DNA from 3 places in the Streptomyces sp. BJ20 genome. Region 3 is predicted to be linked to each of the others. Evidence: riboswitches for the same ligand, from Rfam matches in the RefSeq annotation. Region 3 holds a riboswitch; each other region holds the start of a gene.
The links. Region 3 has a riboswitch for cobalamin ahead of MTR79_RS08995 (energy-coupling factor ABC transporter permease). Riboswitches for the same ligand answer to the same signal wherever they lie in the genome.
Positions count from the first base shown of each region.

Region 1: another riboswitch for cobalamin. It lies ahead of MTR79_RS13465 (hypothetical protein); the one in region 3 lies ahead of MTR79_RS08995 (energy-coupling factor ABC transporter permease).
Region 2: another riboswitch for cobalamin. It lies ahead of MTR79_RS13440 (ABC transporter substrate-binding protein); the one in region 3 lies ahead of MTR79_RS08995 (energy-coupling factor ABC transporter permease).

Region 1 is NZ_CP094918.1:2,958,300-2,961,564, forward strand. Features, by position in the region: gene MTR79_RS13460 (cysteine synthase family protein) at 1-712, opposite strand, end outside; gene MTR79_RS13465 (hypothetical protein) at 709-1,590, opposite strand; cobalamin riboswitch at 1,830-1,980, opposite strand; gene MTR79_RS13470 (ferric reductase-like transmembrane domain-containing protein) at 2,250-3,239, shown strand.
Region 2 is NZ_CP094918.1:2,952,902-2,956,166, reverse strand. Features, by position in the region: gene MTR79_RS13450 (MFS transporter) at 1-677, shown strand, start outside; gene MTR79_RS13445 (class I SAM-dependent methyltransferase) at 646-1,395, shown strand; cobalamin riboswitch at 1,485-1,606, shown strand; gene MTR79_RS13440 (ABC transporter substrate-binding protein) at 1,655-2,680, shown strand; gene MTR79_RS13435 (iron ABC transporter permease) at 2,677-3,265, shown strand, end outside.
Region 3 is NZ_CP094918.1:1,956,511-1,959,775, forward strand. Features, by position in the region: gene MTR79_RS08980 (ATP-binding cassette domain-containing protein) at 1-128, opposite strand, end outside; gene cbiQ (cobalt ECF transporter T component CbiQ) at 125-874, opposite strand; gene MTR79_RS08990 (energy-coupling factor ABC transporter substrate-binding protein) at 882-1,253, opposite strand; gene MTR79_RS08995 (energy-coupling factor ABC transporter permease) at 1,250-1,960, opposite strand; cobalamin riboswitch at 1,990-2,173, opposite strand; gene MTR79_RS09000 (ABC transporter substrate-binding protein) at 2,365-3,265, shown strand, end outside.

The sequences.
Region 1 (3,265 bases), 1.0 Mb from region 3:
TGAAGTCCAGCCAGTGCACGGTGTCGTAGAGGTGGTGGCGGACGTTGTCGAAGACGATGGACGAGCCGATGCCGGCGATGATCGCCTCGGGGTCGTGGTGGTCCTGGCTGCCGAAGGTGACGCTGCCGAAGGGCTGGACGCCGACCAGGCGCACGGAGGGGTCCGTCGCGCGCAGGCGTTCCACGATGCCGCCGGTCGAGGCTCCGGACCCCACCCCGCCGACGACGCTCAGCGACGCGTGCGGGAACTCCGCCGTGATCCGGTCGGCGACCTCCTGGTAGCCGAGGTAGTGGATGTCGTCGTGGTACTGGCGCATCCAGTGGTGGCCGGGACGCTCGGCGAGTATCTCCCGCACCCGTCGCACCCTCAGTTCCTGGTCCAGCCTGAGGTCGCGCGAGGGTCTGACCTGTTCCACCGTGGCGCCGAGGATCTCCAGCTGGGCGAGGGTGGTGGCGTCGACGGTGGTGGACGCGACGATGTGGCATCGCATGCCGTACCGGTGGCAGGCCAGCGCGAGGGCGTAGGCGTAGATGCCGCTGGAACTGTCGATCAGGGTCTGGCCCGGACGGACCGTGCCCCGCTCCAGCAGATGACGGACGGCGGCCAGGGCCGAGTAGATCTTCATCGACTCGAACCGCAGCAGGACCAGGCCGTCGGTGAGCCGGACGAGGTCCGGGACCTTCAGGGCGTCGGCGATGTGGGGGTGGATCACCCGTAGCCTCCTTGGGCGAAGGTGCACTGGTGGCCGAGCGAGTGGAAGAACGCGGAGAGTTCGGACTTGACCTCGGCCCGTGGGCGCGAGGCGAAGAGATAGCCGGCCAGACAACCGGTGTGGGCGACGAAGACGCCGTCGGCGCCGAACCGCTCACGATGGGCCTGCAGGCTGGCGAAGGTCGCCTTGGGCAGCACCTCCTGGGACAACGCGGCGCTGGTCGTCGCGGCACGGGCGACGGCGGCCGGATCGCCCGAAACGAAACCCTTCAGCAGATCGGTCAGGCACCGCTGGTACTCCTCGCCGCGGCGCCGGTAGTGGTCCAGCAGCAGGGGAGTGACGGCGGCGGTGTCCACCGTGCCGGGTTCCGTGACGTAGGCGGTGTGGAAGCCGATGTCCGGGCCCAGACGCCGCACCACCCGGTGCCGGCCGCTGAGGTACAGGGCGAACTCGTCGAGGAAGACGCTGTCGGCGCGCTCGATGTCCGCGAGGACGCCGAGGAGCACGTCCGTGTCGTACGGCAGGGAGAAGACGCGGAACAGGCAGCGCAGTGTCGCCACGATGTCCGCCGTCGAGCTGGCCATTCCCACACCCGCCGGAAGTTCGGAGTGGGTGTGCCAGTCACCCGGGGGCAGGGTGAGGCCGTAGTGGTCGAGGAAGAGCCGCGCCGCTGTCGCCGACTTCTCACCCAGTGCCGGAGTACGCGGCGGTCCCGTCACCGCCCCGGGTGTGAAGTACACCCAGGAGTGGCGGTCCACGGGAAAGGACACCACCGCGATCTCAGGCTCGGTGCCCGCTCGCAGCGGGCCTTGGTAGAGCTCGCCCAGGGTGCCGTGGCAGACACCGGACACCGTGCCGGGGGACAGGCCCCGTTCCATGAGGACACCCGCGCCGGGGCCGAGGGCCGTCCGTCGGTGGCTGCCGGGCGACATGTGGACCAGAGGGCGGAGTGACCGAAGCGAAGCGGCTGGGTCCCGCACAGCATCCTCCTCCGTACCGGTCCTTGGACAGTGACAGGAAGGAGGCGCGGCCACCCGCACGACGTACGACCGCCCGTACCGCCGACCCAGTCCACGAGGTCACGTGCACAGCCCGCGCGGGACGCGGGCGCAGTGGCAGGTCTTCGGACTCGCGGGCTCGTCCGCCGAAAGGGCGGACACCTACCGGCCGTCTCTTCCCCGGCCCTGGCGCGGGCCCAGTGACACCGACGGCTTTCGTTCCCACTCACCGCTGCGGGACAGTCCCGGATTCGCACCGGGTTCCCTCTTGCGTCGCGCCGCCGGGAGTCCGGTCGGACGGGCGGCACGAACCGACTGCGTGCCTCAGCGTAGGCCCGCTCGTACATCCGCGACAGTGGGGCTTCGACGGTTGTCCTGAATGTGGAGGGGAGGCGGAAACCAGGTGCCTTCCCGGCCAGTTGTCGCTGCGGCTCTGGCCGGATTGCGCCTCGGGGGATCACTGCCCCGTCAGCCAGACTTGTTGCCTCACGTCACCTGCGCACCGCTGCCGCGGTGCCCCGTGCCCGGGAGGCCCCCTGATGACGTCGGACACGAGGCCGGACGAGGACGGGGCGGTGGCCCCGGCCGGAAGGCAACGGCCTCCCGGTCACCGCGTCGCTCTGCGCGGTGATCTGCGGGCCGCCCTGCCCGACGCCGGCGCGGCGGTGGTGGTCACGGTGCTGGTGTTCGCCCTCCTGTGGGCGCGCATGAAGTCGGGCGAGTCGGACACCGTCGCGGTGATGCCGTTCATGGACGATCCCGGCACCTACTGGATGTATCTGCTCAGCCAGGCGTTCGGCTGGTCCGCCCTGCTGTGGGCCTGGGGCACGGTCATGCTGGGCCTGTTGCTGTCGGGGCCGCGCCCCGCCCGGTTGCCGGTCTCCCGCCCGGTGCTGGAGCGCTGGCACCGCGCCACGAGCCTGACGACCATGGCGCTGATGTTCGCGCACGCGTTGATGTTCGCGGCGGAACTCGTCCGCTACGAGACGAAGGTGGACTGGGCGGAGCGGCTGTGGGTGGCCTTCGCGGACACCTTCGTGCCGGGCTGGTACGACTCCGGAACCGGCCAGGTCGCCATCCCGATCGGTCAGGGCGCCCTGTATCTGGCGATTCCGCTGGGGCTGTTGTTCTACGTCCGGCACCGCATCGGGGCGAACACCTGGCGCCGGATGCACCGTTTCGTGATCGTCGTGTACGTGCTGAGCGTCTGGCACACCCTGCTGTACGGGACCAACGTCTGGTACGGGGAGTGGCCGCGCACCGTCCTGTGGCTGTTGCAACTGCCCGTCTCCGCACTGCTGTTGGCCCGTCTGCTGCGACCTGCCCGGCGGGCCGAGCGGCTGGGCCTGCCGAAGCGGGGCGCGGGCACGGCCCGTCCCGCCTGGTGGTGGGGACGCGCGGCCGGACGCGTCGTCGCCGGAGCCGTCGTCGTCGGGCTGGTCGTCGTGGCGGTGTCCGGGCGGGACGGCGGACGGGACCGTCCGACCCATCCGCCCGCCACGGCCCCGCACGCCCAGGAAACCGACTGACGGCCGGCACCGGGCGAGCGGGCCCG
Region 2 (3,265 bases), 1.0 Mb from region 3:
CCGACGGCGCGCGTCCTCCCGCATCGGAGGACACGGCCCGCCCAGGTCTTCTGGCCGGCGTGGCACTCCTGCCCTTCGCCGCCAACGCGCTCGCCTTCTACCTCTACTTCCACTTCCAGCACTTCCTGGCGGTGTACGCCGTCGAGCGCGCCTCCAGCGCGTTCTACAGCGTGGTGCTGCTGCTCTGTTTCACACTGGTCATCGTCGTACAGCCGCTCGCATCCGGCCTGATCCGGCGCATGCCGTACTCCCTCGCCCTCGCGGTCGGCTTCACCGGTCTGGCGACGGGCTCGGCCGTGCTGGCGGCCGGTACCCGGGCGGCGCTGCTGGCGGGCGGGGCGCTGATCACCCTCGGGGACATCGTGCTGTTCCTCAAGAACGACCTGGAGGCGCTGCGCCGCAGCCCTCGCTCCGACGCCGTGGTCTTCGGTCAGCAGCGGCTGGCCGCGGGCCTGGGCGCCTGCGCGAGCGGCGTGCTGGGCGGGCAGCTGTACGGCCTCGGCGAACGGACGGGAGATACCGGATGGTTCTGGCTGCTGGCCGCCGTCCAGTGTCTGCTGCTTCCCCCTCTGCTGCTCACGCTGCGCCGTCGCACGGCGCGGCTCCCTGTCTCCGACGGCGACCATGAAGGAGCACTGACGCGCGATGGCACGGACGGGCGGATTCCAGGACGATGACTTCTGGACCGAGTTCCATGACTTCCTTTTCTCCGAGCAGCGCTACGAGCAGGCCGAGGAACTGCTCGACACCTCCCCGCTGTTCGATCTCCCCGGCGGGTCACGCGTGCTGGACCTGTGCTGCGGGCCGGGCGTGTTCACCGTCCCGCTCGCCCGTCGCGGGCACCGCGTGACCGGAGTGGACCTGAGTCCGGCCATGCTGGACCGGGCACGCAAACGGTCGGCGGACGCCGGTGCCGACGTGACGTACGTACGAGCCGACGCACGCGAGTACGAGGCGCCGGGCGGCTTCGACGTCGTGCTCAACATGTTCACCTCCTTCGGATACTTCGAGGATCCTGCCGACAACGCGCGCGTCCTGCGCACGATGTACGCCTGCCTGGCCCCCGGCGGCACGCTCGTCCTGGACCTCGCCGGGAAGGAGCTCCTGGCCCGCGGGGTCACCCCGCCCAAGGTGGTGCGGCGGGGCGACGACCTGATGGTGCAGACCGACACCGTGCTGGACGAGTGGGCGCGGCTGCGCAGCGAGTGGGTGCTGGTCCGGGGCGAGCGGGTGACGCGGACCACTCTGACCTGGTTCGTGTACAGCGCCGTGGAGTTGCGGCGGATGGTCGAGGAGGCGGGATTCGGCCGAGTGGAGGTCTTCGGCGGCTTCGACGGGCGCCCCTACGACGAGGACGCCGAACGGCTCGTCCTTCGGGCTGTCCGCGAAGCGTGAGGAAGGCGGGGCGTGCGGCCGGGCCCGTACGCCCTTTCGCCGTCGGCTCGGGGAAACGTAGGATCACCTGGTCATCGCCGCGACGGGAGACAGGAAGCCGGTGCGAATCCGGCACGGTCCCGCCACTGTGACCGGGGAGCGCCCCTCCGACATGCCACTGCGCCCAGCGCGGGAAGGCGGAGGGAACGTCGATCCGGGAGTCAGGACACTGGTCCGTCGCGGGCCCGATCCGAGGAGCGCGGACTCCAGGAGGCTTCACGTGTCCCCTTCGTTCACCCCTGCCCGCACACGCGGGCTCCTTCATGCCACGGCCGCTGCCCTGGCTCTTTCGTCCGTGCTGCTGACCACCGGCTGCGGCTCGTCCGGCGAGAGCGGCGGCGACGCGAAGGCCACCGCGGCCGTGCCCGCAGGCTTCCCCGTCACCATCGACAACTGCGGCGTGAAGACGACGTACGACAGGCCGCCGTCGCGGGTGGTCACCATCCACCAGCACCCTGCGGAACTCATGCTCGCCCTCGGCCTGAAGGACCGCATGGCCGGAACGGCCTTCCCCGACTCCGCCGTCCTGCCCGAACTCGAGAAGGACTACAAGGCGATCCCCGAACTGGCGAAGAGGGAACCGTCGTTCGAGACGGTCCTGGACGCCGAGCCCGACTTCGTCTACGGCGGCTACGGCAGCGCCTTCGACGAGAAGGAGGGCCGTTCCCGCAAGGCGTTCGCCGACGCAGGCATCGACACCTACCTCAACCGCGAGTACTGCGGCAAGAAGAAGGTGACGATGAAGGACACCTACGACGAGATCCGCACCATCGGCACGGTCTTCGGTGTCCCGGACCGGGCTGACAAGCTGGTCACCGACCTGCAAAGCCGCGTCGGCAAGGCCACCGCGGCGGTCGGGGGCGAGTCCGAAGTGTCCGTCTTCGTCTACGACAGCGGCGACAAGAGCGCCTTCACCGCCGGCGGCAAGAGCCTGGGCACCGAACTGATCCACCTGGCCGGCGGCGAGAACGTCTTCGCCGACCTGGACGACGTCTTCGGCGACGTCTCCTGGGAGCAGGTCGTCGAGCGCAAGCCGGAGGTCATCGCCATCTACGACTACGCCGGTGCCGGCAGCGTCGAGGAGAAGAAGAAGTACCTGCTCTCCCAGCCCGCGCTCGCCGACGTACCCGCCGTCAGGAACAAGCGGTTCGTCGTCCTGCCGCTGACCGCCACCCTGGTCGGCATCCGCTCGGCCTACGCAGTCGAGGACCTGGCCCGCGGACTGCACCCCGAGAGCTTCCGGTGACCCAGGCCGCCACGGGCACGCCCGCCCAAAAGGCGGCGCCTCGGCGGAAGACCACCAGGCCGGAGACAGGCCGTACACGGCTGGCCGTCACACTGCTGGCACTCACGGCGTTGCTCGTCGTCTCCGCCACGGCGGGCCTCGCGATCGGTTCCGTCCAGGTGCCACCCGGCCAGGTGTGGGGCATCGTGACGCACGCACTGGGCGCCGACTGGCAGCAGCCGGACTGGTCACGGGCCAGGGAGACCATCGTGGTGGACGTGCGGGCGCCGCGGGTGCTGCTCGGTGCGGTCACCGGCGCCGGCCTGGCGGTGATCGGCACCGCGCTGCAGGCCCTGGTGCGCAACCCGCTCGCCGAGCCGTATCTGCTCGGCGTGTCCTCCGGCGCGTCCCTCGGCGCGGTCTCCGTGATCGTGTTCGGGGTCACCCTCTTCGGGGCGCTCTCCCTGTCCGTGGCCGCCTTCTTCGGCGCCCTGGGCGCGCTCCTGCTCGTGTACGCCACCGCCCGCACCGGCGGACGCATCACCTCGGCACGGCTGGTGCTGTCCGGGGTGGCGATCGCGGCGGTGCTCACCGCGGTCCTCGATC
Region 3 (3,265 bases):
CCGTTGCGCCCCAGCAGCGCCAGCGCCCTCCCCTCGCGCACCTCGAAGTCGAGCCCGGTGAACACCGGCGGCCCCTCCTCGTACGCGAACGACACGTCCCGCAGTGACACCAGCCCGGATCCGCTCACGACAGGGGCCTTTCCAGTACGAAGGTGAGGGCGGCCAGCGCCGCGAGAAGCGTTCCGCTCGCTGCCGTGAACCGGACGGACACCCGGGCCTCCGGCACCAGCACGCGCAGGGCGCCGTCGTAGCCGCGGCCCGCGAGCCCGGTCTGCAGCCGCGCGGCACGGTCGAAGGACCGGACGAACGCGGTCGCGCCGAGCCCGCCGAGCGAACGCCAGGTCGCCGCGCGGGTGGTGTGGCCGAGCCGCGCCGCCTGTGCCCGGTGCACCCGGCGCACCGAGTCCAGCAGCAGGAAGCTCATCCGGTACGTCACGAGCGCCACGTCCACGAGCGGCGCGGGCACCCCGGCGCGCACCAGGCGTGGCAGCAGGTCCGACATCGGCGTGGTGAACGCGAACAGCAGCACGCCCAGCGAGGCGGCCGAAGTGCGCAGCAGCAACTCCCCGGCGCGCAAGGGCCCGTCGGGGGCGGGCGACAGGAAACCACCGGGCCCGCCCACCCGCACCAGCAGGGTCAGCGCCCCGGTGACGCAGAACCCCAGCGGCACCCGGTACGCCCGCCACAGCCGCCCGGCCGGCACGCCCGCCGGGCCGAGCAGCAGCACCAGCGCGGTGACCAGTACCAGTGCGGCGCCCGGCCACGGGGGCAGCGAGATCGCGAGGACGGTGAGGCCGAGACCGAGGACGGCCTTGTCCACGGGATGGCGGCGGCGCCAGCGGCTGCTGTGCGCCGCCGCGTCGATCGGCAGCACAGGCCTGTCAGTCCCGTCCGCCGTCGGCGCCGGTGGGCACTCCCGCGTCCGCGTCCTGCGCGCCGGCCGCCTCACGGGCCCGCGCCTCACCCTGCCGACGCCCGCGCCGCAGCCCGAAGTAGTACGCCAGGACGCCCGCGCCGAGCGCCGCCTGGAGGGCGAACAGCGCCGACTCGATCTCCCCGGACGGCGGTTCGTACAGCGGTGAGAACCACGGTTCGTAGTCCGGGTCGATCTCGGTGATCGCGGTCTCCGCCTCACCGTCCGCCCCGGCGAACGGCTCCTCCTTGTGGTCGCCGAGCCCGAGCGCCAGCGGGATCACGGCGAGGGCGGCGACCAGCAGCAGGAGCAGGGTGTTGATCCTCGCGTTGCGGCTCATCGGGCCACCGCCTCGGCCGACTCGGCGCGCTTGCCGCCGCCCACCGAGGTGACCAGCACCCCGAGCCGGGTCAGCTCGCCCCTGCTGGACTGCACCAGCAGGCGCATCACCAGCACGGTCAGCAGACCTTCGCTGACCGCGAGCGGGATCTGCGTGACGGCGAAGATGGAGCCGAACTTCCCCAGCGCGCCCAGGAACCCGCTGCCCGGGTCGGGGAACGCCAGCGCGAGCTGGACGCTGGTCACGCAGTACGTCGACAGGTCGGCGGCGAACGCGCCGCAGAAGACCGCGCCCATCAGCGGCACGCCGTACCGGCGCAGCAGCCGGTACACGCCGTACCCCGCCCAGGGGCCGACGACCGCCATGGAGAAGACGTTGGCGCCGAGCGTGGTGAGCCCGCCGTGGGCGAGCAGCAGCGCCTGGAACAGCAGGGTGATGGTCCCGAGCACCGCCATGACCGGCGGCCGGAACAGGATCGCGCCCAGCCCCGTGCCGGTGGGGTGGGAGCAACTCCCGGTCACCGAGGGCAGTTTCAGCGCGGACAGGACGAACGTGAACGCTCCCGACGCGCCCAGCAGCAGCGTGCTCTCGGGATGCTCTCTGACGTCACGGACGAGCGACCGGGCCCCGTGGACGACGAACGGCGCCGACGCGACGCCCCAGGCGACCGCGTGCGCCGGAGGCAGGAAACCCTCGGCAATGTGCATGGCTCAGCAGACCCTCTCCAGCACCTCGTGGATGGTTGACGCGCCTTGGCCGGTCTCCTGGCTGACGGGTACCACCGCCCGTGCTCCGCCTTCCCGGGTCCCGAAGAACCCAGTGGCTGCCCGTGAGGGCTGGAGCCGGACTTCCCGATCACAGTGGCGAGGGCCGCACCGGTATCGCACCGATTTCCCGTCACCAAGGCGTGGTGACAGTAGTCCCCGTCGCGGCCCCCTGACAAGCGGCGACGGGGGCGCGCGGAGGGCGCCCGGCGGCTCGGACTCCGGCGCGCACCTGCGCGTTCGGGCAGCGCGGCGACCGGGGTGACTGGGGGGCCTCCGTCCTGGGCAAGGTCTTCCTGCAACTAATATGCAGGAGCGATTTTCCGGCAAGAGGGATGTGAGGTTCGATGACGACCCGACGACGCATACGGGGTGCCGCCGCCGTGCTGGCGACGGCCGCGGCGGTCTCCGCCTGCTCGGCGCCGGGCTCCGGCACCACGGACGGCGCGGCGGCCGGCGAGTCCGTGGTGATCGGCGTCTCCACCGAGCCCGACACCCTCAGCCCGCTCCTCGGCTACGGCAAGGACGGCAACTCCAAGCTGTTCGACGGCCTCCTCGCCCGCAAGGCCGACATGACCCTGGAACCCGCGCTGGCCACGGCACTTCCACGGATCACGGACGGCGGACGCACCTACACGTACACCCTGCGCAAGGGCGTGAAGTTCAGCGACGGCAAGCCGCTGACCGCGCGGGACGTCGTCTTCACGTACCGCACGGTCCTCGACGACGACACCAACAACACCGCCAGAAGCGAACTCGCGGCCGTCAAGGACGTCCGGGCGGTGGGCGACGACACGGTCGTCTTCACCCTCCACCACCCCTACGCGCCGTTCGCCGCCCGCACGGTGCTGCCGATCGTCCCCGAACACGCCGCCGGCGGGCAGGACCCCAACACCGGCCCCTTCAACACGAAGCCCGTCGGCACCGGGCCGTACGTCCTCGCCGACTGGCGCAAGGGCGAGAAGCTCACCTTCAAGGCCAACCCGCACTACTGGGGCGGCACCCCGAAGGTGAAGAAGCTCACCATGGCGATCGTCGCCGACGACGACGTCCGCGCCACCCGGCTCCGCTCCGGCGACCTCGACGGCGCGGTCCTCCCGCCCAACCTCGCCACCACCTTCAAGAGCGACGACGACAAGAAGACCTACCGGGCCACCTCCTACGACGTTCGCGTCGTCACTCTCCCCAGCGGCAACCCCGTCACCGGTGACACCGCGATTCGCCGCGCCCTCGACCTCGCCGTCGACC